Regions from separate parts of the Gluconobacter sp. Dm-44 genome, predicted to be linked through region 2. Evidence: predicted binding sites of a transcription regulator. Region 2 holds the regulator's gene; each other region holds the start of a gene.

What was found. The regulator LexA, encoded in region 2, represses DNA repair genes until DNA is damaged. The targets are predictions, from matches to a motif close to TGTTCTANNTANGTTC.
Region 1: a site for LexA is predicted at 5,478-5,493, ahead of uvrA (excinuclease ABC subunit UvrA). Genes of this name have one in related genera too.
Region 3: a site for LexA is predicted at 3,864-3,879, ahead of JK213_RS04540 (putative DNA modification/repair radical SAM protein). Genes of this name have one in related genera too.

The regions. Positions count from the first base shown of each region.
Region 1 is NZ_JAERLZ010000002.1:210,280-217,615, reverse strand. Features, by position in the region: gene gyrA (DNA gyrase subunit A) at 1-1,381, opposite strand, end outside; gene JK213_RS04020 (Hint domain-containing protein) at 1,663-4,737, shown strand; gene ssb (single-stranded DNA-binding protein) at 4,878-5,462, opposite strand; gene uvrA (excinuclease ABC subunit UvrA) at 5,595-7,336, shown strand, end outside.
Region 2 is NZ_JAERLZ010000010.1:42,205-49,540, reverse strand. Features, by position in the region: gene xth (exodeoxyribonuclease III) at 1-320, opposite strand, end outside; gene JK213_RS11890 (dipeptidase) at 402-1,409, shown strand; gene uvrC (excinuclease ABC subunit UvrC) at 1,725-3,662, shown strand; gene pgsA (CDP-diacylglycerol--glycerol-3-phosphate 3-phosphatidyltransferase) at 3,753-4,355, shown strand; gene JK213_RS11875 (hypothetical protein) at 4,458-5,066, shown strand; gene lexA (transcriptional repressor LexA) at 5,123-5,842, opposite strand; gene rpmG (50S ribosomal protein L33) at 6,146-6,313, shown strand; gene JK213_RS11860 (septum formation initiator family protein) at 6,396-6,725, opposite strand; gene eno (phosphopyruvate hydratase) at 6,864-7,336, opposite strand, start outside.
Region 3 is NZ_JAERLZ010000002.1:316,373-323,708, reverse strand. Features, by position in the region: gene JK213_RS04550 (HlyD family secretion protein) at 1-983, opposite strand, end outside; gene JK213_RS04545 (UdgX family uracil-DNA binding protein) at 1,146-2,630, opposite strand; gene JK213_RS04540 (putative DNA modification/repair radical SAM protein) at 2,627-3,859, opposite strand; gene JK213_RS04535 (flagellin) at 4,038-5,606, shown strand; gene JK213_RS04530 (flagellar biosynthesis regulator FlaF) at 5,741-6,163, shown strand; gene JK213_RS04525 (M1 family metallopeptidase) at 6,280-7,336, opposite strand, start outside.

The sequences.
Region 1 (7,336 bases), on a different contig from region 2:
TCAGGCGTTGCAGACGCAGCTCAAGAATACCGCGCGCCTGCGCTTCCGTCAGACGGACCTTGCCATCGATGATGACATTGCCTTCGTCGTGGATCAGTTCCAGAAGCGGAATAACTTCAGACGCATCCCATTCGCGCGCCATCAGAGATTCACGCGCTGTCGCAGCATCCGGGGCCGCACGGATCAGCGCGATGACCTCGTCGATATTCGCGACAGCCAGAACGAGACCGACCAGCAGATGCCCACGATCCCGTGCCTTGTTAAGGTCAAAGCGGGCACGGCGCAGGATGACTTCCTCACGGAAACGCAGGAAGGCTTCCAGAATGTCCTTCAGCCCCATCGTCCGCGGCTTGCCGTCATCGAGCGCCAGCATGTTGGCGCTGAAGGACGTCTGAAGCTGCGTGAAACGATAGAGCTGGTTCAGAACCACATCCGGCGTCGCATCGCGCTTAAGCTCGATGACAACACGCATCCCCGATCGGTCTGACTCGTCGCGGATGTCGGAAATGCCTTCGATTTCCTTGGCCCGGACCAGATCGGCAATCTTTTCCTGCAACGTGGCCTTGTTCACCTGATACGGGATCTCGGTGATGATGATGGCCTGACGGTCCTTGCGGATTTCCTCGATCTCGGCCCGTGCCCGCACCGGGATGGACCCACGACCCGTCTCATAGGCACGGCGGATGCCGCTGCGCCCCATGATGATGCTGCCCGTCGGGAAATCCGGCCCCGGGATGATCTGCATCAGCTCGTCGAGTTCGATGTCCGGATTAGCAATCATCGCCAGCGTGGCATCAATGACTTCGCCCGGATTATGGGGCGGAATATTGGTCGCCATGCCCACGGCAATACCGGCCGCACCATTGACGAGCAGGTTCGGGAAAACCGCCGGCAGAACCTTCGGCTCATTCTCGCTTTCATCGTAGTTCGGCTGGAAATCAACAGTATCACGGTCGATATCGTCCAGCAGGAACGACGACGCCTTGGCCAGACGCGCTTCAGTATAACGCATGGCCGCCGGGCTATCGCCATCGACCGACCCGAAATTACCCTGGCCGTCGATCAGCTTGACGCGCATCGACCAGTGCTGCGCCATCCGGACCATGGCGTCATAAATCGAGCTGTCGCCATGCGGATGGTATTTACCCATCACGTCACCAACCGCACGCGCGGACTTGCGATAGGGCTTGTCAGCGGTAAAGCCGCTTTCGCGCATGGCGTAGAGAATACGGCGATGAACCGGCTTCAGACCGTCCCGTACATCCGGCAGCGCGCGCGATACGATCACGGACATCGCGTAGGCCAGATAGGAGGAGCGCATTTCCTCCTCGATCGTCACAGGAAGACGACCGGAAGGGGTCAGATCAGTCGGCTCGGTCAGCTCGGTCAAGACAGGTCACCACGCTAGAATTCAGTTTTTCCAGCATACCGCATGCGTTACCATCATGCCAACCTAGTCCAGCACAACACACCCTCGTGGTTCAGAAGACATTATTTAGCGAATTCGACAAAAAAATCGCCAACACAAAAAAATGACAAAATTATCTAATCGACGAATTTAATTTACACCTTATTAACTTGCGAGCAGCAATCAAATCCGTTAGCAATTCTCAAACACACTCCGGCGAGTCCGTGCCGGAAATTTTTCGGAAAGATCTGATCATGGCCGATACGACCACCGACGACATCACGCCCGCCGGCAGTGATAACGCCAGCTACAACGCCACTGAAACAAGCTACCATCAGCACGACTATGTCTGGCGCTGGGTTGGCTCTGCAACGGGCGGAGACTGGACCGATCCCAGCAACTGGGTTCTGACCGATGCTGGCAATCCGGTTGATACGTCCTCCGACGCCTTCAGCGGCTATCCCATTCCCCAGAGCGAGCAGAATGCTGACGTCAATGTCGGCTATTCCGGAAACGAAACCCCGAACGTCGTCGTCTCCAATGCCGTTCTCTACAACCAGATCCGCAGCCTCAGCATCTGGCAAAACAGCACCCTGAAAATCACCGCACAGGGTGGAAACGGAAACGTTTTCGCAACAGCCGGTTTTGAGAACTACGGCACCCTCATTATCGACACCCCCTCCAAAGTCGAACTTGGCGGCGTGACAACAGGTAACGGCACCCTGACGATCCTGAACAACGACGGCAATGTGATATTAGACGATGGGCAACTGAACAACGGCACGCTCAACCTCGTCAACTCGACCCTCGGCACCCTTGCAACGCCCATCAGCGTTTCCGGCGGCACGATCAACCTTCAGCAGAACAGCACGCTCATTGCGAACCTGTACGGCGAAGGCTCCACGATCAACGTTGACCCGGCAACCACCAACACGCTGTATGTCAACGATCGCTTCTCCAACAATAGCGGCTCCGTCCAGAACACCGTCATCAACGGCGTTTCCGAGAACACCCATTTCGGCATCCTGAGCGGCTCCTCCAAGCCGGTCTCCGCAACGTATGAAGCCAATGCCGACGGCTCCTACAAGCTGACGATCACCCTCGATAACGGCCATGCCATCACCTACCCGACGGTCAATGTCGCAGACGGCTACACGCCTGCTGCCCAGGCCACGATCGTGCAGGACGGCTCGAACGGCTGGCTCATTGAAGACGCAGGCACCTCGACGGCTCCGGCCTCCTACGTCAACAGCGATCTGCACCAGCAGCTTGCCGCCACAGCCAGCGCAGCAGCCGCAGCCGGTGGCGACACGTCGCAGTACAGCAGCAACGCCGTCAGCTACCACAACCATGGCAACACATGGCGCTGGAGCGGCTCCGCAACCGGCGGTGACTGGTACGACCCCAAAAACTGGACGCTCTATGACGGCCACGGCAATGTCGTGGACACATCAGGCGATTCCTTCAGCGGTAACGCTGTACCACAGAGCGATCAGAACGCTGACGTTAACGTCGGCTATGTCGGCAACACCACGCCGAACGTCGTCGTCGCCGATGCGCCGTCCTACAACCAGCTCCGTAGCCTCAGCGTCTGGCAGAACAGCACACTTGAAATCACCGCGCAGGGCAGCAGCACTTATAACGGCTATGTCTTCACAACGGCCGGTTTTGAAAACAGCGGCACGATCCTGATCAACACCCCGTCCAAGGTTGAACTCGGCGGCATCGGGGTCAACCGTGAAGACGGCACGATCACGATCATGAACAACGACAACAACGTCGTGTTCGATACAAACAACGTCAACAACGCCGGCACGATCAACCTGATCAACGCAACGCTGGGCGCTGCCACCAACCCAATCTCCGTTTCTGGCGGTACACTCAACCTCTCGCAAGACAGCAGCCTGTTCCTGTCTCCGGGCGAAAACATCAATACCATCAATGTTGATCCGAACACGATCAACACGGTGTACGTTCAGGCTAACGGCCTGCTGCACACAGACTCATCGAACACCCAAAGCGTCGTGATCAACGGCGTCTCCGCCAACACGCATTTCGGCATCTCCGGTGTGTCTTCCGCTCCGACGGCTGCCACCTACACGCCGAACGCTGATGGCTCCTACACGCTTCAGATCACGCTGGCTGACGGTCGCCTGCTGACATTCGGCGACCTGCATATGGCAAACGGCTTTGTTCCAAGAACCAACGCCACCATCGTCCAAGACGGCAGCACTGGCTTTCTTGCGGAAGATTCAGAGGCAGGCTTTTTTATTATCGAAGCCATAGCTGAAGGCCCCTGCTTCCTCGCAGGCAGCATGATCCGCACGCCGGAAGGCGATGTGGCCGTCGAGACCCTGCGCCTCGGCAGCACGGTTCTGGCCTTCGTGAACGGCGAAACCGTCGAGCGCAAAGTCACCTGGGCCGGCCGCTCCCACATGATCGCCAAGGCCGGTCTGGCCGACGCGGAAGCCGGTTATCCGGTCCGCATCATGCAGGGCGCACTCGCCGAGGGCGTGCCTTACAAGGACATGCTGGTCACGCCGGAACACTGCCTGTTCATCAATGGCGGCTTCATCCCGGCCCGTATGCTCGTGAACGGCCGCTCGGTGGTCTATGACCGTACGATCGCCGTCTATGACTACTTCCATGTGGAAACGGCCGAACACTCGGTCATCATGGCAGACGGCATGCTGACGGAAAGCTACCTCGACACCGGCAACCGCCAGTCCTTCCGTCAGGACGGCAGCGTTGTTGCTCTGGGTGGCCGCGAGCGCAACTGGAATGACGACGCAGCAGCCCCGCTGTCCGTCAGCCGGGACGTGGTCGAGCCGATCTTCCGTGAGATCGAAGCCCGTGCCATTGCAGCTGGCCTTGAGAACACGGTTGCCGCTCCGGCTCTGACCGAAGACGCCAACCTGTACCTGGTCGCCAGCACGGGCCAGACCATCCATCAGGTCCGCACCGCCAATGGTCGCGCGATGTTCATGATCCCGTCCGACGTGACAGGCGTTCGCATCGTGTCCCGTACCTCCAGCCCGAGCGAAACGGTCGGACCGTTCGTGGACGACCGTCGTCAGCTCGGTGTTCTGGTGGGTGAAGTCACACTGTTCGACTCGGGCAACACGATCCGCATCGATCAGCACCTGACGGACGCAGACCTTAACGGCTGGGATGTTCAGGAAAACACCCCAGTCCGCTGGACGAACGGTAACGCCATGCTGCCGCTGACGGCCCGTCAGCCAAACAGCCTCGGCATGCTCGCCATCCAGATCCTGGCCGCCGGCCCCTATCTGGCAACGTCGGAAGCAGACGTCGCCCTGACCGCCTGAAACCAGCCGGTCTGAAACGAAAAAGCCTCACCCTTTCGGGGGTGAGGCTTTTTTTTGGTCTACACGACGATCAAAAAAAACCCCGGAGGCCTGAGCCTCCGGGGTTTTTCAGTCTTCAGAAACCGTAAGCGGCTCTGAACTCAGAACGGAATTTCATCGTCGAGATCATTGTCCGGCGGAGCATCCCAGCCGCCATTGCCGCCACCCGAACGACCACCAGAAGCCCCGCCGGAATTCCCGCGCGAACCGCCGCCAAAGCCACCGCCCGAACCACCAGCGGAGCCGCCACGGCTCCCACCGCCGAAGCCGCCGCCATTGCCCCCGCCATAGCCGCCACCATTGTCAAAACCGCCATCATCGCCGCCACCGCTGCGATTGCTGTCGATCAGCACCAGATCGCCACGGAACCGGTCAATCACGACTTCGGTCGTGTATTTTTCCTGACCGGACTGATCGGTCCACTTCCGTGTACGCAGCTCGCCTTCAATATAGACCTTGCGCCCCTTGCGCAGGAACCGCTCGGCCACATCCGCCGTCCGCTCGTTGAAGATCACCACACGATGCCACTCGGTGCGCTCCTTGCGCTCCCCGGACTGACGATCGTTCCAGGTGTCCGACGTCGCAACGGTCAGGTTGACGATCTTAGACCCCGACTGCGTGTTGCGGACTTCCGGATCCTTGCCCAGATTTCCGACCAGAATCACCTTGTTGACGCTGCCTGCCATTCCCGTCCCAACCAATTTTCTCGAATTGTTCTTTTCATACGTGCGTAAGTTCCCATCTAATGGGGAACAATCCAACGCCATTCAAGCGCGTTCGATCTCACAACTGCCTTTTCTCCACATTCCGGGGTCTCCGTGAGCTTTCCAGACAATCATTCGATCCGTGTCCGTGGGGCCCGCGCCCATAATCTCAAGAATATCGACGCCACGATCCCGCGGGATTCCCTGACGATCATCACGGGCCTTTCAGGCTCCGGAAAATCCTCTCTGGCTTTCGACACGATCTATGCCGAGGGGCAACGGCGCTATGTGGAAAGCCTGTCCGCCTATGCCCGCCAGTTCCTTGAGCTGATGGGCAAGCCGGACGTGGATTCCATCGAGGGTCTTTCCCCGGCCATCTCGATCGAGCAGAAAACCACGTCCAAGAACCCGCGCTCGACTGTCGGCACGATCACGGAAATTCACGATTACATGCGGCTGCTCTGGGCGCGCGTGGGAATCCCCTATTCCCCCGCGACCGGCCTTCCCATCGAAGCGCAGACCGTCAGCCAGATGGTGGACCGCATCATGGCGATGCCCGACGGCATGCGCCTGATGCTGCTCGCCCCCGTCGTGCGGGACCGCAAAGGCGACTGCAAGCGTGAACTGGCCGAGCTGACGCGTAAAGGCTTCACGCGCGTGAAGATCGACGGCGAACTCTACGAAATCGCCGAGGCCCCGGAACTGAACCGCAAGACGCGCCATACCGTCGAAGTCGTCGTGGACCGAATTGTCGTCAAGGAAGGGCTCGAATCCCGCCTCGCCGACAGCTTCGAGACCGCCCTCGAACTCTCTGACGGCCTGGCCTATGCCGAGGAAGTCGAACGTGCAGGCGAGAAGGAAGCCCCGGCGCATGTCGTGTTCTCGTCGCGCTTCGCCTGCCCGGTCTCCGGCTTCACGATCGAGGAGATCGAGCCGCGCCTGTTCTCCTTCAACGCCCCGATGGGCGCCTGCCCGGTCTGTGACGGCATCGGCACCGAAACCCATTTCGACGAAAACCTGATTGTCCCGGATGACAGCCTGACGCTGGCCGAAGGTGCGATTGCTCCATGGAAGGGGGCAAGCACGGACTGGTATGACCAGACGCTCGCCGCTCTCGCCCGCCATTGCGGCGATGATATGCACACGCCCTGGTCCGACCTCCAGCCCGCCACGCAAGACCTCATCATCAACGGTTCCAAAGAGCCGATCGACATTCCCTATACCGATGGCGGGAAGGTCCATATCGTCACCAAGCCGTTCGAAGGCGTGCTGAAGAACCTGCGCCGCCGCATGGCCCAGACTGACAGCATGTGGGTCCGCGAAGAACTGTCGCGCTACCAGTCCGAAAAACCCTGCCATGCCTGCCACGGCGCACGCCTCAAACCCGAGGCGCTGTGCGTGAAGGTCAAGGACCTCAACATCGCGGAAGCCTCGGATATGCCGATCCGCAAGGCGCTCGACTGGTTCTCCACCGTTGAAGCGACCCTCACGCCCCAGCGCGCCGAAATCGCCCGCCGTATCCTGCGTGAAATCACGGACCGCCTGCACTTTCTCGACGATGTCGGGCTGGACTACCTCACCCTGTCGCGCGGTTCGGCAACCCTGTCCGGCGGCGAAAGCCAGCGCATCCGTCTGGCATCGCAGATCGGTTCGGGCCTGACGGGCGTACTGTATGTGCTGGATGAACCCTCCATCGGCCTGCACCAGCGCGACAATGAACGCCTGCTTGGCACACTCGAACGCCTCAAGCGCCTCGGCAACACCGTCATCGTCGTCGAACATGACGAGGACGCCATCCGCGCCGCCGATTATCTGATCGATATGGGACCGGGTGCAGGCAAGCTTGGCGGACAGGT
Region 2 (7,336 bases):
TCATGCAGCAGGATCGGACCGGCCGGCGTCGCAATGCTGGCTGCCACATGTCGGCAGTCCGAGCGCGTGCACCAGTCGGGCGTACCCGCCACGCTTTGCAGCGGATGTCGCGACAGGATCGCCACACCATTATAGCCCTTCATGCCCTTATAGACCTGATGGGGCAGCCCCATTTCAGCCAGAGCCTGAGCGGGAAAGAGCGGATCCGGGACTTTCGTTTCCTGTAGACAGACGATGTCCGGGGCTTCCTGTTCGACGATCTGCTTCAGCAGAGGCAGTCTGAGTCGAAGGGAATTGATGTTCCAGGTGATGAGACGCATGACGACTGGATCGACCGGATCAGGCGTTTTGACAAGCACCCTCTTGCACACAAAGCTTTCCCGTCCGATCTAGAACGAACCATGACTGATCTGCACAACACGCTCCTGACGCTTGATTCCCATATCGATATTCCCTGGCCGGACCGGCAGGATGCCTGGGCGGAAGATACGCCGAGGCAGGTAAATGTCCCCAAGACACGCAAAGGTGGCCTGAAAGCCGTATGCCTTGCAGCCTATATTCCGCAGGGTTCGCGTGATGAGGCGGGACATGCCGAAGCCTGGGAGCGGGTTCAGGGCATGCTGGATGTCATTTCCGGGATCGAAGGACGTCAGGGCGATCACAGCGCACGCGTCTGTCGGACGGCGGCGGATCTCCGTGCGGCCCATACAGCAGGCGACCTTGCCGTCATTCCGGCGATCGAAAACGGCCATGGGCTGGGCGGTCAGCCAGAGCGTATCGCGGAACTCGCCCGTCGCTATGGTGTGCGCTACATGACGCTGACCCATAACGGGCACAATGCGCTCGCGGATGCGGCCATTCCGCGCAAGGATCTGGCGGACAGCGAAACACTTCACGACGGGCTGTCAGATCTCGGGCGTGAGGCAATCGCACACATGAACCGCTCCGGCGTTCTGGTGGACGTCTCCCATGCCGCAAAATCGACCATGATGCAGGCCAGTGAAGTCTCCGCCACACCGATTTTCGCAAGCCACTCCTGTGCCCGCGCCCTGTGCGATCACCCGCGCAATCTGGACGATGAGCAGCTTGATCGCCTGAAAGAAACGGGCGGCTTGATTCAGGTGACGGCGATGGGGTCATTCCTGAAGAAAGGTGGCGGCGGGACGCTCGAAGATCTGGTGCGCCACGTTTCGTATATTGCGAACCGGATCGGTGTCGAACATGTGGGCATCTCCTCGGACTTCGATGGCGGCGGCGGCATTCCGGGTTGGAAAGATGCAACCGAAACCGCGAATGTGACGCATGCCCTTCAGGCGGCCGGGTTCAGTGATGCGGACATTTCTGCCATCTGGGGTGGCAACATGCTGCGCCTTCTGGAGACTGCTGAAAAAGCAACAACGGCACCCTGAACCCAGCATTGAAAACCCGCTTCGATAGACCGAAAAAGAACAGAACATGATCATGGCGGGCAAAACAGGCACCGCTTCGTCCACCATGATCTGTTGAGGCCCTCGCAAGCCTCCTGTCGATCCTTTCCTCCCTTCCAAAAATGCTTCTTGGAAGGGAGGAAGAAAGTAAGAAGTGACTGTTTTCAACAACTTACAAAATATGATTAAAAATTAGGCAATCTGAAGGCAGGTCTGGCAAACCGTGGCTTTCATGATTCTGTCACAGACCAGCCCACAGACTTTTCCACAGGTTCAGTGGATGACTGAAGAAGCCCGATGACCGACCTTCCTCCCCAGAACTCCGACCGGCCTGACGACCATGACGAACCCACTGTTTCTTCGGAAAAAAGACAAGGTGTGGAGGCGATCCGCGAGGCCCTAAAGACCATACCATACAGCCCTGGCGTGTATCGCATGCTGAGTGCGAAAGGGGAGGTGCTGTATGTCGGCAAGGCGCTGAGCCTGAAAAAACGCGTCTCATCCTACACCCGCATCAACCAGCTCCCGGAGCGGCTGAGGCGCATGGTGTCGATGACGGTTTCAATCGAAATCGTCATCACGAAAACAGAAGCAGATGCACTGCTTCTGGAAGCAAATTACATCAAGCGCATGAAGCCGCGCTTCAACATCCTGCTGCGTGACGACAAGAGCTATCCGTGGTTGATGCTGACTGAAAGCCACGAGTTTCCGCAAATCACCAAGCAGCGCGGCAAACCCGTAAAAGGCGCGACCTACTGGGGCCCGTTTGCCAATGCCTGGGCCGTCAACCAGACGCTCAATCTGGTGCAACGCAGCTTTCTGCTCCGTTCCTGTTCGGATGCCGTGCTGAACAGCAGAACGCGGCCCTGCCTGCTGTACCAGATCAAGCGTTGCTCAGCGCCCTGTGTGGATCGCATTTCCGGGCCTGACTACGCGAAGCTGGTTGACGAGGCCCGGCAGTTCCTTTCGGGACACAGCACGGACCTGCAACAGCGCCTGGCTGCCGAGATGGAGCAGGCCTCGCAGGACATGGATTACGAGCGGGCCGCGTCGATCCGGGACAGGATCCGAGGCTTCGCCAGCATTCAGGGCTCCAGCACTGTTAACCCGGCGTCGATCAATGACGCCGATATCATGACGATCTGGCAGGAAGCCGGTCAGAGCTGCATTCAGGTATTCTTCATCCGTGGCAGTCGCAATAACGGCAACCGGGCGTTCTATCCGGCTCATGCAGAGGAAGAGACCGCAGCGGATGTGCTGTCGGCATTCATGATCCAGTTCTACGACAACAAACCGCCCCCGCCCACAATTCTGGTGAACTGCGAGATTCCCGAATTGAATCTGGTCGAAGAAGCACTCAGCATCCGGCGCGGACAGAAGGTCGAAATCCTCAGGCCACAACGGGGGGAGAAAAAAGACGTCGTCGAACACGCGGCTCTGAACGCCCGGGAGGCGCTGGAACGCAAGCTGGCCGAGAATACCGGACAGCGCAAACTCCTCGAAGGGGTTGCGGAGGTCTTTGGTCTTCCGGAAACGCCACAGCGCATTGAGACTTACGACAATTCCCACATCATGGGGCAGGCGCCTTATGGTGTAATGGTCGTCGGCGGTCCTGAAGGTTTCAACAAACGCGCTTACCGCAAATACGGGATCAAGGGGCCGGTCGCACCGGGAGATGATTTCGGCATGATGCGTGAAGTCATGGAACGCCGGTTCGGGAAACGACCGGAAAACGGAGAGCGGCCGGAGGACTGGCCGGATCTGCTTCTCATCGACGGCGGCCTTGGACAGTTCAATGCCGTGCGGAAGGTATTGGCCGATATCGGCGTTACCGGAATTCCGATCGTGGCCATCGCCAAAGGGCCGGACCGGGATGCCGGACGGGAATGGTTCTTCACAGAGACAAAACCGCCCTTCCAGCTCCCTCCAAGAGACCCGGTTCTCTATTATCTGCAAAGACTGCGTGACGAGGCGCATAGATTCGCGATCACCACCCACCGGGCAGGACGCTCGAAAGGCTTACGCAGCTCCGAACTGGATAATGTGCCGGGAATCGGCGCCGCCCGAAAAAAAGCTCTTCTCAATCATTTTGGCTCGGCAAAATCAGTCAGACAGGCGAGTCTTGAGGAGCTGGAAAGCGCGCCCGGCATCAGTTCGAGCACGGCAACTGCCATATATGGGCATTTCCATCCTGAATGGGTCCAGAAAGCCTCAACCGATCATCGCAGCCCCTGAGACCCGTTCGACGATTTACACGAAAAATACATCTTTCGCGGACACATTGGCGCATACCGGTATGAGGGAAACTGTTCTAGACTGAACGTGATGCTGACAGATCTGCCAAACATTCTGACACTGCTGCGTATCGCGTCCATTCCCGTACTGGTCGTGCTGCTCTCCGTGCATTCACCGACCGCGAATGTGATCGCCTGCGTGTTCTATACGGCCGCATGCATCACGGACTATCTGGACGGAGCACTGGCCCGTCGCTGGCAGCAGCTGTCCGAGCTGGGCCGGATGATGGACCCAATCGCAGACAAGCTTCTGGTCGGATCACTTCTGCTGGCTCTAGCAGGGCTAACGCAACTGCCTGTCTACTCGCTCTATGCAGCGATCATCATCATGATCCGAGAAATTCTGGTCAGCGGCCTGCGGGAATATATGGCGTCCCAGCGGGAAACCCTTCCATCGACCCGGTTGGCGAAATGGAAGACCGGCATCCAGATGGTGGCAATCGGTTTTCTCATCGGTGGCGATGGGGCCGCAGGAATGCTGGGGCTTTCCTTTCTGCCGGCAACGCTGATTGGCGGAATCCTCCTTTGGTTCTCGGTCATTCCGACCGTCATCAGCGGATGGGGATATCTGACCGCAGGGTTAGCCCGCATCATGGCGGGACAATCCCGTAAATCATCCAAAATCGGCTTCTGAGGTCATAAGGCGAAAGAATTGTAGCGTTCTTCGACTGTCTTCATCTGGCGCTCCGTTACAAGGACCGCTAAAGGTCATGGATTGACCTCGTGGGAGTAAGAAATGCGGAAGACCGCTCTGCTGGCACTACCTCTCGCTCTGAGCGGCTGTTCAGGCATGGGCAAGTATATCCGCGACACGATGGTCTGGACGGCGCTCGATAATCCGAACGGCCCTCATGGTGACAGCGAGAATATTCATCGCGCCCGCGGTGAGAAATACTCCGAAACTCCAATTCTTCCTGAAAGCGGAAATATCTGGCCCGGGGCCCCGCAACCGCTCCCGACGCTCAAGGATGTCGAAAACCCTAACAGTACGTTCAGCCACGCTCTCGGCGATCCGGCGACGTACTTTGGCGGTGCTGCACTTGACGAAAACTTCATGGGCGGAATCGCTGGCAAGGGCGCCCTTGGCGCATCCGGCCCGCAACTCATGCAGGGCCAAAGCCTGTCAGTCGGAGAGGGTGCCGATACGCATCAGGGTGTGTCACACGACCGTAGCCATCTTATTCCGACGCTTCCTTCGTCAGTTCCCGATAGTGCGGCCCGCTTTCTGAACAAAAGCCCCAGCAAGGCCATCATCATTCCTAACGGAGATGGCACCAGCACAGTTATCGGCCCGGACGGTAGTGTGAAGGTCATTCATGGAGCGGCCTTACCCCCAACCAAATAAGGATTTGCTGATAGGCCGTAACCGCATCAGCATCCTATCACTCCAGACGCCCCTCTTTAATACTGACGAAAAAGGGCGATCAGCCGTCCCTGAATGTTCACACGTTCTGCTGGGAAGATGCGCGTTTCGTAATCCCGGTTCGCAGCTTCCAGTGCGATCATTGATCCACGACGGCGCAGCTTCTTGAGCGTCACTTCCTGTCCATCAATGAGAGCAACGATAATCTGTCCATTTTCGGCCGTCTCACGTCGCCGGATAATGGCGATGTCTCCATCCAGAATTCCAGCCTCGATCATCGAATCGCCAGCCACCGTGAGAGCGTAATGCTCTCCGGTGCCCAGAAGCGAAATGGGAACTTCGATCCTGTCGCTGTCGTCCTGCATGGCTTCAATCGGCAGACCCGCTGCGATACGACCATAAAGAGGAATGCTGACGGTTTGACGATCATTGGCGACACTGGCTTCGGAGAAGGCTCCATCAAGGCCCGTCTCGCCCTGGCTCAGAACAGCCGGGACAAAACCGGTTTCCGGAGCCAGAGCGGCAACAGGAGCTTCCGTACCCATATGGGGCAGACGCAGCACTTCGAGCGCCCGTGCACGGTGATGGTGCCGACGCAGAAAGCCACGTTCTTCCAAAGCGGAAATCAGGCGATGAATGCCCGATTTGGAACGCAGTTCGAGGGCATCTTTCATCTCATCGAAAGAGGGCGAATATCCCGTGCGGCGGAGATGGTCGTCGATATACAGCAAAAGCTGGTGCTGCTTACGGGTCAGCATACAGGCGCTCCCATGCGCCTCGGCGGAGGCAGGTCAGAACAGGACACAGAATGACGGGCATCCTGCATTTGTTCCTTATAGGTTCCCACCTGTTGCCCTTCAAGCAAAGAGACGCACCGACAGAGTTATCCAGCAAGAATTTTTAAGCTTCAAACTCCTTGAAACCACAGGAAAACCGCTAAATCGTGCGCAAAGGTCTTGACCTACGGGCCACAAATCAGCATGGTGCGCCAAATCTAGAGATCAACATGCTGCATCGACACCTTCGAGCGGCATAAGTTATGGCGAAAGCCCGAGGGTATCATGGGAAAGAGCAACGTTATTCAGATCCGGCTCGTTTCGTCAGCTGAAACCGGCTACTTCTACGTCACGAAGAAGAATGCCCGTTCCGCTACGGGAAAGATGGAAGTACGCAAGTACGATCCGGTCGCACGCAAGCACGTCGTGTTTCGCGAAGCCAAGATCAAGTAAGGCTGCTCCAGCAGTCTTTATAAAAAAAGCGGCCTTCGGGCCGCTTTTTTATGCTCTGAGAGCTGTTCGTTTTAACTGCCGTTCAGAACAGCTTGTCATGCGGTCCGTAAGGAACAACCAGATCGCCGCTGCGCGTCAGGTTCATCGTGGCACGGGCACGCTCATCCAGCATATCAGCGTCCAGCGCTTTCTCCTTGAGGGCAACGACACGGCGACGCCAGACATTCTGCTCGTCATCAGCGTCCTGCCGGGCCTGAAGCGCATCCTTTTGAAGCTGGGTCTGCTCCTGATAGGCATGAATCCCGTGCGCTCCATGCAGCGCGTTCCAGCCGAAATAGGCGGTAAGCGACAGGAAAAAAGCCGGAGGAGCTACGGCGCGGACACCACGCTTGATAAGTCGGATCAGTGTCACGTCGTGAAAACTCCGTTCTGAGAGACTGTATCAGTCTATATCAGTCATTTGTGACCAGACAATGAATGATACGGATATCAATCATATTCAGGCACAAAAAAGGCCTCATTCCGGGGAGGAATGAGGCCTGGCTCAGTCTCAGGAGTTTCTGAGAATGTTGCGACCGGCATAACGGGCCGCACTGCCGAGCTGCTGCTCAATGCGAATAAGCTGGTTGTACTTGGCCGTACGGTCAGAGCGGGAGAGGGAACCCGTCTTGATCTGGCCGCAGTTCGTGGCGACCGCGAGATCAGCAATGACGGAGTCTTCCGTCTCGCCCGAACGGTGGCTCATGACGCAGGCGTAACCGGCCTTGTGAGCGGTTTCGACGGCTTCCAGCGTCTCGGTCAGCGTGCCGATCTGGTTGACCTTTACCAGCAGTGCGTTACCGGTTCCGGCCTTGATGCCGCGACGCAGACGCTCGGGATTGGTGACGAACAGATCGTCTCCGACCAGCTGGAGCTTCTTGCCCAGGCGAGTCGTCAGTTCGGTCCAGCCTTCCCAGTCATCTTCCGCCAGACCGTCTTCGATGGAGACGATCGGATAGCGGTTGGCCAGATCTTCAAGGTAGG
Region 3 (7,336 bases), on a different contig from region 2:
GCGTTTTCAGGAGGGAAGGCGCTGAAGGATTCACCCGAGCCAAGCTGGATGGAATCCACATGGCCATGCAGTTTGAGCTGCGGGTAGGCATCGACGTCGATATCCACCTTCTGCCCGGGACGCATGTGGGTGAGCTGCGTTTCCTTGTAGTTCGCCACGATCCAGACTTCCGGCTCGACGATGGAGAACATCTCCTGCCCGACCTGCATGTAATCGCCGCGCTCGACGTTACGCTGGGAAATCCAGCCATCATGCGGGGCGCGCACTTCCGTCCATTCGAGGTTCAGGCGAGCCTGCGTCAGCTCTGCATTGGCGGATGCAAGGGAGGCCTGTTCCTGCGTGACGCGGGCATCGGCACTGGCCACGTTTTCCTTGACCGGCTCAGCCTGCGTGAGCTGACCCTGGGCCTGAAGGACGCGGGCCTTCGCCTGGTCCAGCGCAGCACGGGCATAGTCGATATCCTGCTGCGACGTGGCAGCACGGGCCACCGAACGCTGGCGACGGTAATCGGCTTCAGCCTTGATGAGTTCCGCCTGAACAGCAGCGAGGTTGCCCTGCGCCGTGACGAGCTGTCCGGGGAAGTTCTTGTGCGCCACGGCCAGCATGAGCTGATAGGCGTCAATATTGGCCTTCGCCTGAGACACGGCGGCTTCGGCCTTGTTCAGGGAAGCGGCATAGTCCCGGCTATCGATTCTCACGAGCAGGTCACCGGCGTGGACGAACTGGTTATCGTTCACCAGAAGCTGCGTAACGTACCCGTTGACGTGAGGGGCTATGGCGATCTTGCGACCGGCCGTGTAGGCGTCATCCGTCTCGATATTGTTGCGGGTCAGGAAAAGATAGGCCCCGATACCCACGAGAACCAGAACCACCAGCAGGATCAACGCGATCCGGACAAGGGGATTGCGCTTTTTCTGCGGCTTTCCGTTCTTGTCGGATGTCGTGCCATCCTGCGCGTGATCGGCCTGATCGCCTTGCGCCATAATGTTTTTCTCGCTTTGAAAACAGGTCTGTCAGATCGTGACCGGGTTGACTGTGCAGGGCCTGAAACCCTCGTACTGACCGATCGGTTCGGTCATCCATGACATATCGTCTCGCGGGCTTCAAGCTGGAAAAAAACTGATCCGTTTCCAATTGTCGGTTCTTCACGCGCCGGGACGCCCGCAAAAATCCCGCAGACGCGCGAGCCCCTCTTCGAACCGCTCCCGCTCGATCTCTCCCTGCGCGCTGTCCCCCAGCCGCAGCAGCCAGGACGGGTGGGCAAGCGCAAGACGCCGGACGGCATTTTCGCCCTCTCCCGCCGTCCAGAGCGTTCCACGCCGCTCCGCCATCGCCCTGCCCGGACCATCCAGCGCCTTCAGCGCCGTAGCCCCCAGCGAGACAATGAGTTCGGGCCGGACCAGCGCGATCTCCTGCTCCAGCCAGGGGCGACAGGCCGCCACATGCGCCTCATCCGGGTTCTGATGGATGCGGCGGCGCCCCTGAAGACGAAAACGGAAATGCTTGACCGCATTCGTCAGATACAGCGTGCCGCGATCGACCCCGACCTTTTCCAGCGCCTCCTGCAACACCTGTCCCGCCGGGCCAATAAAGGGCTGCCCCGCCAGATCCTCCTGATCGCCCGGCTGCTCGCCAACGACCATGATCCGCGCCCCAACCGGCCCCTCCCCGACGACGGCCTGCGTGGCCGCACAGTGCAGCGGACAGGCAGTGCAGGTCCGGATTTTCGCCGCCAGATCTTCAGGCGTATGCGAAAGCGGCTGGACTGGAAGACTGTCACGGGCGCGCAACCGGTCGTGAAAGGCGGGAGCCGGCAGAGGCACCTGTTCGGCCATCGTCCGAACGCGCGCTTCCGCCCCGGAGACAAGCTGCGGAATCAGGCGCGTTTCGGGCAGGTTTTTCCAGTAACGACCCGGCATCTCACGCCGCATGGCTTTCGTGCGGACGCGGGCGGGATTGAACGTAGAGGCATAATAAGTGTTCCACAGATCCCCGAACCCGTCATCCAGTTCCGGCTGTTCGCAGGGTTCGGCGGAATAGGCCAGATTCTTCCCGTCCCAGCGGATGGAGCCGCGCGGGGTCAGGATCATCCAGTCCATGTCCGTAAAGCGCTTCGAGAAGAATGGCGCGATCCGTTCGAGAATATGATGCTGCGGCTCGAACCAGGCGATGAACCGCCTCCGCCCCATTCCCTCCGCCTGCGCCGGCACTTCGCGAAATCGGACAAAGGCCATCATCTTGTGACAGTCCTGCCGGTTCTGCCGCACCATGATCCGTGCTTTCGCGATATCGGCGTCGGTCGCCACATCCAGCAGATGCGGATTGCCCTGAACGCGCCATGCGATCCGGTAAGCGAGCGCGAACCGGCCAGGATCGGAATGACACAGCATGTCCCGCAGCAACGCGATGCAGGACGCGCGCAATGTCACGCTTTTCAGGACCGGCCCCTCCGTCAGCGCTCCCATGCCGTCACTGTCATTGGTCTGCTGCCCGAACAGATCCGTCTCGCCCCCCCTGATCCGCCAGTCGAGAGCCTCGGGCGGAATCGCCCGCTGCAACGCCGCGCGCGCCATCTCCCGCCAGGGCTCGAACACGGCGCTGTCCTCAAGGGTCAGGACGTAGCGATTCACAAAAGAGTCATCTGCTGGGGCGCGGGGCTGAACAGACTGCGCAGGTCGTGCCGGTCGGTCAGACGGGCGGGGCTCCAGCCCGGCGTCTGCACAAAAGGCCGGACCTTGCGGATGGACACGTTCAGCCGCGCCAGATCCTCCAGCCGTACGGCCTGATGCCGCCGCGCCCTGAGAATGGCGGCCACGGCCTTCACCCCGAGCCCCGGCACCCGCAGCAGCATTTCCTTCGGCGCCCGGTTCAGATCCAGCGGAAACAGCGCCCGGTTATCCAGCGCCCAGGCCAGCTTGGGGTCCAGATCCAGATCCAGCATCCCGTCCGCACGCCCGGCCGTCAGCTCCCCAAAAGCAAAGCCATAGAACCGGAACAGCCAGTCCGCCTGATAGAGCCTGTGCTCGCGCTGAAGCGGCGGACTTGTCGCCGGCAGCAGGGCGGACGCATCGGGAATAGGACTGAAAGCGGAATAATAGACGCGCCGCAGCCCGTAAGAGCCGTAAAGATTGGCGCTGCTGGCCAGCACATCCTGATCGGACGCTGCATCCGCACCGACGATCATCTGCGTGCTCTGCCCACCCGGCGAAAACCGTTCGGCCCGACGGCCTGTATGACTGCGGTCCTTGCCTGCGTCGATCTTCAGCCGCATCTCCCCCATCGCCTGGCGGATACCCCCCGCCTTTTTCTGCGGCGCATACTGCTCCAGCCCGGCCACGGTCGGCATTTCCACATTGATCGAGAGACGATCCGCATAGCGCCCCGCTTCTTCCAGCAGGCGCGGCGCCGCATCAGGGATGGTCTTGAGATGGATATAGCCCCGGAACCCGTGCTTCAGCCGCAGATCCCGCGCCACCTGCACAAGCTGCTCCATCGTGCGATCGGACGAGCGGATGATGCCCGAAGACAGGAACAGCCCCTCGATGCAGTTGCGCCGATAAAACTCCAGCGTCAGCCACACGACTTCTTCGGGCGTAAAGCGCGCACGCTCCACATTCGAAGACGACCGGTTGATGCAATAGGCACAGTCATAGACGCAGAAATTGGTCAGCAGGATCTTGAGCAGCGACACACACCGCCCGTCCGGCGTATAGGAATGACAGATCCCGTTCCCGGTGGTGGACCCAATCCCCCCGCTTTTTGCGGAATCCCGCCGCGTCGAACCGCTCGACGCGCAGGAGGCATCGTACTTCGCCGCATCGGAGAGAATCGCCAGTCTCTGGGAGAGTGTTTTTTTCATACTATGTTCTTATTTCGTTCCAGAGTATGGAGCGCAAGAGAAACCGTGAAATTAACCAAATTTTTCCCGGTTTTCCGTTATTTTTGAAGGACTTTTTTTAACGGAACCGATTCAGCTTCCGTTAACCACTCCCCCCTATCCTGAGGCCGCAAACCTGCACCGACGGAGAACAGATTCAATGTCATTGTCCATCAATACGAACACCGCGGCAATGGCCGCACTCCAGAGCCTGAACCAGACGACGGCCGACCTGAACAAGACCGAAAACACGGTCTCCACCGGCAAGTCCGTCAACACGGCCTCTGACAATCCCGCGATGTACTCCATCGCCCAGAACATGACCGCCCAGATCTCGACCCTGTCGGGCGTCTCCACGGGCCTCCAGTTCTCCGCTCAGGTGCTGAACACGGCAACGACGGGCCTGTCGAGCATTTCGAGCGCTCTTCAGTCTCTCGCCACCACCATCGGCACGAACACGACAGGCGTCGACAACTCGACCCTGAACGATGCCATCACCAAGACGCTGGCCTCCATCGACTCCGCCGCTACGGGCGCGAAGTTCCAGGGCGTAAACCTGCTCTCAGGCCAGACAGGCAACGGCACGACCTATACGAGCCTGTCGACCGCCATGGACGCACAGGGCTCCACCTTCACGCAGAACGGCTTCAACGTAACCTCCGCCGGTCTCGGCCTGTCCAACCTGAGCATGGAAATGTCCGGTTCTTCGCTGGCTCTGGGGTCAAACACAAGCGCAAATGCGCTAAGCGATGCCGCAAGTACCTCAAACGATGCCAGTCAGAGCGTCCTTCAGCTTAAAAACACGACGGCGGCAAATACGAGCACGACAGCCACGGCTACGAACCCGTCAATTACCTACAATTTTGTAGCTGACGCTCGAGGAACCACCACAACCACTGCCGGCACGACCACAACTACCGCTGACACAACACAGACAACTGCTCTGGGCCTTGTCGGAGCAGCTCTCAGCACAACAGATAATGCAGCCGCATTCAAACTGAAAACAGACGGCACCTTAGCGGCAACAACCGCTTCAAAGGTCACGATTAAATCTCAAACAACTGCTTCTGATGGATCGATCACTTATTCCCTATCAAATGGCGACAGCCTCGTGCAGTCGAAAGATGGTAATGGAAACTCTGTTTACACAGCCAATACTGCCTTTGATTCCAATGGAAATATCACCACGCAAACAGTTGTGACGGACGTTGACACGTCTTCGGCAGCTAGCTTGTCTGGTGGCAGCACATCGAGCGCCCAGAGTGTCAAGCAGGTCGATCTGATGACGCAAGCCATGGAATATCAGGGCTTCGGCGTGTCCCGTGATTCTAATAACAACCTGACCATCGCTGGCAACTCTATTGACGCAACCAGCACATCGCTTGGAACTGCAACTTCTGCCGGCGTATATACTGCGAGTGCCGGCAAGACTGCAACAGCCGTCACCGGTGCATCCGTCGTCAGCGCCGTCGTTCAGGCTGCGATCTCCAGCGTAACGCGCACCGCGTCTTCGATCGGTTATTCCAGCACGACGATCTCCAACCTCCAGACCACGACGTCCAGCCTGTCCGACGCCCTGACGACGGGTGTTGGCGCGCTGACGGACGCTGATCTGGCCGCCGAAAGCGCCAAGCTGACCTCGCTTCAGACGAAGCAGCAGCTTGCCGTTCAGTCGCTCTCGATTGCGAACTCACAGTCTTCCACCCTGCTCAGCCTCTTCCGCGGCTGATCAGGTTTCTGAAGGGTGCTGGTTCATCCGGCACCCTTCAGACCCCCTGCCAATACGCGGGACTACTTCAGAAGCCCCTTGCTTCCTCCCCCAGAGGCTTTTGAAACAGTCTTTTCCGAAAGGAGTTTGCCGTCGTGACCTATGCAGCCTCACAGTATCAGAAACAGTCCGGAAGCTACCTGTCTTCGCGGGAAGTCGAGGTCATGGCGTTCCGACACGTCAATACGCTGCTGACGCAGGCCAAGGATCATGACAGGAAGGTTGCGGCGCTGGCCGCCAATCTGAAGCTGTGGAGCATTTTGTCCCTCAGCGTCGAGCGGGTCGATTGCCCCCTTCCGGCCGTTCTGCGCGACGATCTTCTCAAGGTCGGATCCTGGTCCATGCGCTATTCCAACGCGGCCTTTAATGCCCCGAAGGACCTTCAACCCCTCGTCGATATCAACAACGACATGATCGAAGGACTGTCCACCGAACCCGCGCCTTATGCCATGACGCCGTCCGCGTCTCAGGCCTATGCCGACTCGGCCGCGAAATCCTCTCTGGAACTTGTGGGCTGAGAGTTTTCGACCGCAAAGCAGCCCCCAACTAAAAAAGGGCGCCGGTTCAGCCGGACGCCCTTTTTTCATGCTCTCATACCGGGGCACACGGAACATTCTCGTGTGCCCCGGTGGCCTCAGGGCGTCATGGCCAGTCGGTTATCCGAACGGTCAATATCCGGGATGACGTGATCGGGGTCGAGCGTCACGGCCTTGAGGCCGTCATGAACCGGCAGCGAGACCACAATATCGCTGCTCTGGCGCCAGGCCTCCGTCGGGATGCGGAGATCTTCCGATTTTCCGTCCGCATAATCGGCGCGCAGAACCACCGGGAGCGGAAGCGCGCCGTAGTTACGAACCTGTACGGTTGCGGGCTTTCCAGCGTCGTGATGGACGGTTCCCAGTGCATAGTCCGGGGCGGCATTGGTGAAATACCAACCGCGCCAGAACCATCCCAAATCTTCGCCCGCTTCGCTGTTCATCAGGCGGAAGAAATCCGACGGAGACGGGTGTTTGTAGGCCCATTCAGCAATATAGCGCCGGAATGCCGCGTCAAATCGGACCGGACCGAGGATCTGTTCGCGCAGCAGTTTCAGGCCGTAAGCGCCTTTGAAATACGTCACGCTGTGGCGATATTTTTCAGACACACCATCGGCGGCCGTCATAAGAACCGGTGCATCCGGGTCAGTCAGGACTGGGACGATATCCTGCGCGGGATTGCCGGTTTTGGGCGCAAATTCGGAATCACGCTTGGGAGCGAACTCACCATTATTGAAGTGATCGGACGCATACACGTCGATGAAGGTGTTGAAGCCTTCATCCATGAAGGCGTTACGGCGTTCGTCCGTACCAACGATCATCGGAAACCAGCCATGACCCAGTTCGTGCGTCGTGATCCAGAAAAGCTGCGGATCGCGGTCACTGATGCCGTCAAAAACGATGCCCGGATATTCCATGCCCGCACCATGGCCGCCCAGATTGATGGCGTTCGGCCAAGGGTATTCGAACCACTGCGACGAGAAATATTCGATGGCGTGTTTGACGTAATCCGTTGAACGATCCCAGCCATGCGGCCCGATCCCTTCCCGCGGATAGACCGACATCGCAAGCCTCGGAACGGCATGATAGTTCGTCCAGGGCACGATGGGCGGAAGGTTGATACGCGCGGCATCCCAAACAAAGGCTGGCGAAGCC